3 regions of the Rhizobium sp. C104 genome follow, and region 2 is predicted to be linked to each of the others. Evidence: predicted binding sites of a transcription regulator. Region 2 holds the regulator's gene; each other region holds the start of a gene.
What was found. The regulator LexA, encoded in region 2, represses DNA repair genes until DNA is damaged. The targets are predictions, from matches to a motif close to TGTTCNNNNTGTGTTCNG.
Positions count from the first base shown of each region.

Region 1: the regulator LexA is predicted to act here: its motif matches at 911-928, upstream of MF410_RS16185 (ATP-dependent helicase).
Region 3: the regulator LexA is predicted to act here: its motif matches at 1,473-1,490, upstream of ruvC (crossover junction endodeoxyribonuclease RuvC).

Region 1 is NZ_CP092348.1:3,029,843-3,032,107, forward strand. Features, by position in the region: gene MF410_RS16170 (hypothetical protein) at 1-107, opposite strand, end outside; gene MF410_RS16175 (BON domain-containing protein) at 166-426, opposite strand; gene MF410_RS16180 (hypothetical protein) at 603-869, shown strand; gene MF410_RS16185 (ATP-dependent helicase) at 976-2,265, shown strand, end outside.
Region 2 is NZ_CP092348.1:1,559,191-1,561,455, forward strand. Features, by position in the region: gene MF410_RS08825 (VOC family protein) at 1-253, opposite strand, end outside; gene lexA (transcriptional repressor LexA) at 450-1,169, shown strand; partial or broken gene MF410_RS08835 (ComEC/Rec2 family competence protein) at 1,150-2,265, opposite strand, start outside.
Region 3 is NZ_CP092348.1:4,462,352-4,464,616, reverse strand. Features, by position in the region: gene MF410_RS23005 (methyl-accepting chemotaxis protein) at 1-1,294, opposite strand, end outside; gene ruvC (crossover junction endodeoxyribonuclease RuvC) at 1,532-2,041, shown strand; gene MF410_RS22995 (AbrB/MazE/SpoVT family DNA-binding domain-containing protein) at 2,099-2,265, shown strand, end outside.

The DNA of each region.
Region 1 (2,265 bases), 1.5 Mb from region 2:
GGCAGCGCCGAATAATTTGTGCCGGTTTCCAGCGAGGCATAAGCGGAACCGGCAAAAACGCCGGCCGATATCATGGTGACTGCCGAGAGGCGAGGAAGCGACTGCATGAGGGGTCTCCAGCGTTTCGATCCGGCATTTCAACCCGCGGAAGGGCACTTGGTTCCCTCAGCGCCGCAACAGACGACTGTGCACATAACCTCGGCCGACGATGCTTTCGGCGATTGCGACCGCCCGCTCGACATCGCCGCGCCGTCGCACGAAACCGTCGAGAATGACATAGGAGCCCAGCATGCTCACAGCAATTTCCTCAGCGTCGAGATCATCGGCGGCATGAAGAGCGCTCTCCACCGAAGCACGTGTCGCCGCATCGCCATGGCCTTGTCGGCCGGGTTCGTCATGGTCGGGGAATAAAGGATACCCGATCACCAAAGCGCCTCCTGAGGTTGGTATATCCGGTTAACGCCGCAACAACGCTTTTCGTTGCGGCCCGCCGGTCTCGACCGGATATTCGCGCGTGATTTCTGCGGGCCAGGCTTGGCCCACCCTTGGCGAAAGGTGCCGCGGCTTCCATATCTCTCTGCAGCCGAAAGAGGATGACGGTGATGAAAGTGCTGCTGCCCGTTTTGTTTGCCGGAGTGTTGCTGGCCGGCTGCTCGTCGGCCGATAGTCCGGCGTTGGACCCCATTCCCGGCAGCATCACCTATGGCGGCCAGCCGCGAACGAAACTGACCAAATCGCCGGTCGGCAGCGCCGTCCACCACCAGTTCTACGACGGGACCGGCCAGCGCGTCGAGGAAACCTACATTCTTCAGCCAGATCGCAGCCTGAAGCTGGTGCGGCGCGTGGTAGGGCCGGATTTCCCCGATTGAGGCACCCCTCTGCGCCAGAATGCTTGACAGCGGCTGAAATCGCGAACATTCAAGGAACATCTAATCTTTCCGCAGTGATTCTGCGGAAGCCCGACCGGACGGCTGGATGTATCTCGAAAAGCTCAATCCCCAGCAGCGCATGGCCGTCGAGCATGGCACGCTCACCGACGGCAGCCATATTGCCGGGCCGCTGCTGGTCATTGCCGGCGCCGGCTCGGGCAAGACCAATACGCTGGCGCATCGGGTCGCCCATCTCATCGTCAAGGGCGCCGATCCCCGCCGCATCCTGCTGATGACCTTCTCGCGGCGGGCCGCCGCCGAGATGGCGCGGCGCGTCGAGCGCATCTGCCGGGATGTGCTGGGCACGAACGCCGGCGTCATGGCCGATGCGCTTCACTGGTCCGGCACTTTCCACGGTATTGGCGCGCGGCTGTTGCGCGATTATGCGCAGCAGATCGGCCTCGATGCCGATTTCACCATCCACGACCGCGAAGACAGCGCCGACCTGATGAACCTCATCCGGCACGATCTCGGCTTCTCCAAAACGGAAAGCCGGTTTCCGGCCAAAGGCACCTGCCTTGCCATCTATTCCCGGGCAGTGAACTCGGAAACGGCACTCGATCAGGTGCTGCGCGACGCTTTTCCCTGGTGCGCGGCCTGGGAGAAACAGCTGCGCGAGCTTTTCGCCTGTTATGTCGAGGCGAAGCAGAGCCAGAACGTGCTCGATTACGACGACCTCTTGCTCTACTGGGCGCAGATGGTCGGCGAGAGCGTGATTGCCGAGGATATCGGCAGCCGCTTCGACCATGTGCTGGTCGACGAATATCAGGACACCAACCGGCTGCAGGCCTCGATCCTGCTCGCGCTGAAACCCCAAGGCCAGGGGCTGACGGTCGTCGGTGACGATGCGCAGTCGATCTATTCCTTTCGCGCGGCGACGGTGCGCAACATCCTCGATTTTCCCGCCGCCTTCAGCCCGGCCGCCAATATCGTCACGCTCGACCGCAACTATCGCTCGACGCAGCCGATCCTTGCGGCGGCCAACGCCGTCATCGATCTCGCCTCGGAGCGCTTCACCAAGAACCTCTGGACCGAGCGGCAATCTGCCGAGCGGCCGCGCCTCGTCACGGTGCGCGACGAGGCTGACCAGGCGCGTTATATCGCCGACATGGTGCTCGACAACCGCGAGGAAGGCCTGACGCTCAAGCAGCAGGCCGTACTCTTCCGCGCCTCGCATCACAGCGGGCCGCTGGAGGTCGAGCTGACACGGCGCAACATTCCCTTCGTCAAGTTCGGCGGGCTGAAGTTTCTCGACAGCGCCCATGTCAAGGACATGCTGGCCGCCCTTCGCTTCGCGCAGAACCCGCGCGACCGGGTGGCAGGCTTCCGGCTGATG
Region 2 (2,265 bases):
CCCGGTTGCGGGCGGTGAAGACATTCCCTTGCCGCGCCGAGGCCTCGCTCTCCTCGACGCTGGCGATACCGAGCGGCTCCAGATAGGTCTTGTCGGCGAAGAAGACACAGGCATTCTCCGTTCCGAAGGGATGGCGGGCATCGGCGGCAACCGTGAAGCCGAGCTTGCCGAGCCGCTCGCGGGCCAGATCGATATTGACGACGGGCAGCACGACATGATCCAGCGGGTGCGGTTTGGCGGAACGCTCGTTCATCATATCCCTCCCTCAAACGATAAGAGATGTGCGACAGCACCACCCCCAATGCAAGACATGTGTGCCAATCCGGCGAATGAAAATAAAAATCTCAAAGAGTTGGCGGCAAGTTTTACGGAAATTTAGCTACTTGCAGAACACATATGGAACATATAGTGTCTGTTCTGGATTTGTTTCAATCAGGGGTCACACGCCGATGCTCACGCGCAAACAACAGGAGCTTCTCCTTTTCATTCATGAGCGCATGAAGGAATCCGGCGTTCCGCCATCTTTCGACGAGATGAAGGATGCCCTGGATCTGGCCTCCAAATCCGGCATTCATCGCCTGATTACAGCGCTCGAAGAACGCGGTTTCATTCGCCGCCTACCGAACCGCGCCAGGGCGCTCGAGGTCATCAAGCTTCCCGAAGCCTATAGTCCCAGCATCCAGCCCCGGCGCGGCTTTTCGCCGAGCGTCATCGAAGGCAGCCTCGGCAAGCCCCAGCCGGTCGCCGCCCCCGCGCCTGTAAAACCCGTCGCCGACAACGGCAACTCGGTCTCGGTGCCGGTCATGGGCCGAATCGCTGCCGGTGTTCCGATCTCGGCAATCCAGAACAATACCCACGACATCGTCGTTCCCGCCGACATGCTCGGCTCCGGTGAACATTATGCGCTCGAGGTGAAGGGCGATTCGATGATCGACGCCGGCATCTTCGACGGCGACACGGTGATCATCCGCAACGGCAGCACCGCAAGCCCCGGCGACATCGTCGTTGCCCTCGTCGATGACGAGGAAGCGACGCTGAAGCGCTTCCGCCGCAAGGGCGCCTCGATCGCGCTTGAGGCGGCCAACCCGGCTTACGAGACCCGGATCTTTGGGCCCGACCGCGTCAAGGTGCAGGGCAAGCTCGTCGGCCTCATTCGCCGCTATCACTGACACTGGACAGGCCGGATTCGGTAAAACTGTTGCTGCGCCAGTCATAGGCGCGCTGGCGCATCCATGGCCGCGACAGCGTTTCGAATGCGGTTGCGACCTCCAGGCCGGTATCTGCGAAGCGCAGCTCGAGGGAACCGGTCTTGCGCAGCGTCTCACCGGTGAAGAGCGTCGCGCCTGAGCGGCAGCTGTTGAAACGCAGGCGGACCGGCGTCACGACGATATCGGCTGCATCGCAGGCCGGGCCGAGATAAGCGGCATTGTCGATGATGCTTACCACACGGCCATTGCCAAGCCTTGATATGCACCAGGCCTTTTTGACGCAGGAGAAGCGGTTTGTTTCACCGCCCGCGGCGGCCCCCCGCATCGCTGTCCTTGCTTCATTCTGTTGCTCGCGGGAAAGCCTGACGCGTCGGTCTTCCCCTCCGGCGGGATAGCGGGGCCACCCAGCATCTTCGGCGGGTGATGCGTCGGCAGGACCAGCGCTCTTTGCCACTGGTCGAAGATGAAATCCGGCGGGTTTTCACGATTGGAAGCCATTGCCGCGGTCTCGACGAGCGCGACCAGACCGCCATCCTCCGAAATCACCAGATCCGGCGGCCGGGAAACCGGCAGAATCAACAGAATGAAGGTCGAAACGGCGAGGATTGCTGAGCCGGCATGGCGCAGCCGGGTGCGGAGCAGCGTCAGCAGCAGGAAGCCTGCCACGGCGATGGCGAAATACCAGGCGGGCAAGCGGCCGACGCCGATATCGCCGCCCCAGCCGGACACTGTCTTGGCGACCGCGATCACCAGATCAAGGCCGAAGCCGACCACCTTCCAGAGCGGAGCGTCCAGACCGAACGGCATGAGCAACATCGCCAGCAGCCCGGCCGGCATCACGATGAAGGAGATGATCGGCATCGTCGCGAGGTTTGCCGGCAGGCCGTAAGCGGTCAGGCGATGAAAATGTTCGATCGAAAACAGCGCCGTGGAAAAACCGCCGATCAGCGAAGTCAGGAAGACGCCGCCGAAGAAACCGGCGACCGCAACGAGCGGCCGGAAGACCGGCAGCCTCAGCAAAGCGTTTTCGCGAATGCGCCGCTCCTTCCACAACTGA
Region 3 (2,265 bases), 1.6 Mb from region 2:
TCTCTTCGCTGGCGGCTTCCAGTTCGCGGCTTTCGATCAGCGACTGCCGGAAGCGGGCGAGCGCATTCGCCATCGTGCCGATCTCGTCCTTGCGGTTCAGGCTGCCGATCTCGCTGTCGAGCTTGCCGTCGGCGACGTCGCGGGTCACACCGGCAAGCCGCGCAAGCGGCGAGAACAGGAAATTGGTGACCAGCCCGGTGGCGACTGCCATGACGACGAGCACGCCGATGCCGATCATGGTTAGCAAAGTGGCGATCTCGATCGAACCGGCATTGAGCTCACTGAGCAGCACGCTCTCGACGACAAGGAAACGGTCGCCGCGATAGTCAATACCGCGGACATAGGCGCGGGCCGCCCCATCCGCTCGGCTGAAATCGGCAACCGTCATCGCCGAACTGGCAAGCGCGTCCTTGATGAAAGTGAAGGGTGTCGCGTCGAGCGTCGCAAGCCTGCCGTTCGCGTCGAGCCCGATGGCCGACCCATCGCCGGAAACTATCGCCGCCCGCGCCGTGCTGCCCTGGACGATGCCTTTGGCAAGGATGCCGGTGACGATGTCGTCGCGCACCTTGAACAGGATGATGCCCTTGGCCGCCCCGAGCTTGACGATCGGCACGGCATAGAAGATCGCCGAATTGCCGCTGGCGGCATCGACGCGAAGGCCGGAAAAACCTGTCGGTGCGGCGTCATCGGTCGCTTTGGCGGTATTCTCGATTGCCTTGGCGAAAGCGATACCGGCGCCGGTTGGCTTCCACGCGTCCGTCTTCAGATTCTCGGCGAAGTCGTCTTGCTTCTTGTAGGAATAGAGGACGGTGCCGTCGAGATCGGCGATCAGCAGATCGCTGAAGGCGGTATCTGCGAGGTCGCGGGCGACTTCGCCCTGCGTCTTCTCGTGGTTCGAATAATAAAAGCCGCTCGGCCCTTCCGGCTTCATCAGTTTCTCGCGCTGATCCGCCGGGTTGGGATTGCTGGAGATGAAAATCTTCTTCAACTCGGCGCGGGCATCGCCGGAGGTCTTCTCGATCGTCTTCCAACCGCTTTTCAGGCTGGTGATCGACATCTGCAGCGCTTCGATGCGCGCAATCGACGTTGCCTGGTTTTCAAGCTGCGTCAGTTGATCCTGCAGCATGTCACCGCGAAAGATCAGCACGCTCTCCTTGGCTTTCAGCGCCTGCTCGTCGGAGATCCGGCTGCTGGCGAAATAGGCAAGCACGTCGATTACTGCGATCGACAGCACCGTCAGCAGAATGAATGTGGCGATGACCTTGAAGGACAGGGATTGAAATCTCTGTGCCATGTACGACGAACCCCTCTGAACACGCCTGCCGGCGTTGGCACGCAGCGCATGCCTGATCGACCGATCTTTTAAACAGAACATCGGGGCTCCTTGCGACACGAGACCCCCTTCGTATTTGACACTAGAATTCAAGCATCTGTTTTAATTCGCGGTAAATGGACCGGCTTAAAACCGAGAATGTTTTTGTTTTGTTCACATATCGGTGGCAGTTATTTCGTAGTCGCTATAGGTTGAAGCATGCAAAATACGATTCGCATCGTCGGCATCGATCCCGGCCTTCGCCGCACCGGCTGGGGAATCATCGACACACTTGGCAATTCCCTGCGCTTTGTCGCCTCCGGAACCGTGACATCCGACGGTGACATGGACCTTGCCTCTCGCCTCTGCCAGCTGCATGACGGCTTGGCGGAGGTCGTCCACACTTACAAGCCGGATGAAGCCGCCGTCGAACAGACCTTCGTCAACAAGGATGCGGTGGCGACCCTGAAGCTTGGCCAGGCCCGCGGCATTGCCATGCTGGTGCCGGCCCGCGCCGGTCTGCGGGTCTCCGAATATGCTCCGAACGCCGTGAAGAAGGCCGTCATCGGCGTCGGCCACGGCGAAAAGCACCAGATCCACATGATGTTGAAGATCCTGATGCCGAAGGTCGAATTCAAAGGCGATGACGCTGCCGACGCCCTGGCGATCGCCATTTGCCATGCCCACAATCGCGGCAGCAACCGGATGCGGGAAGCGCTGGCCGGCTAATCTGTTCTTGACTTGTTCCAACAGTAAGGATAATTCTTACTTCGAAGGAGCAGCAAGATGCGCGTGACGTCCAAAGGCCAGGTCACCATTCCTCGCGATCTTAGAGAGCTTGCGGGCATCAAGGCCAACAGCGAGGTCATCTTCTCGATCGAGAACGGCAAGCTCGTTCTCTCGCCGAAGAACGGCAAGCAGGAGATCGAGGATCGGGGCCGGCTGGACCGTTT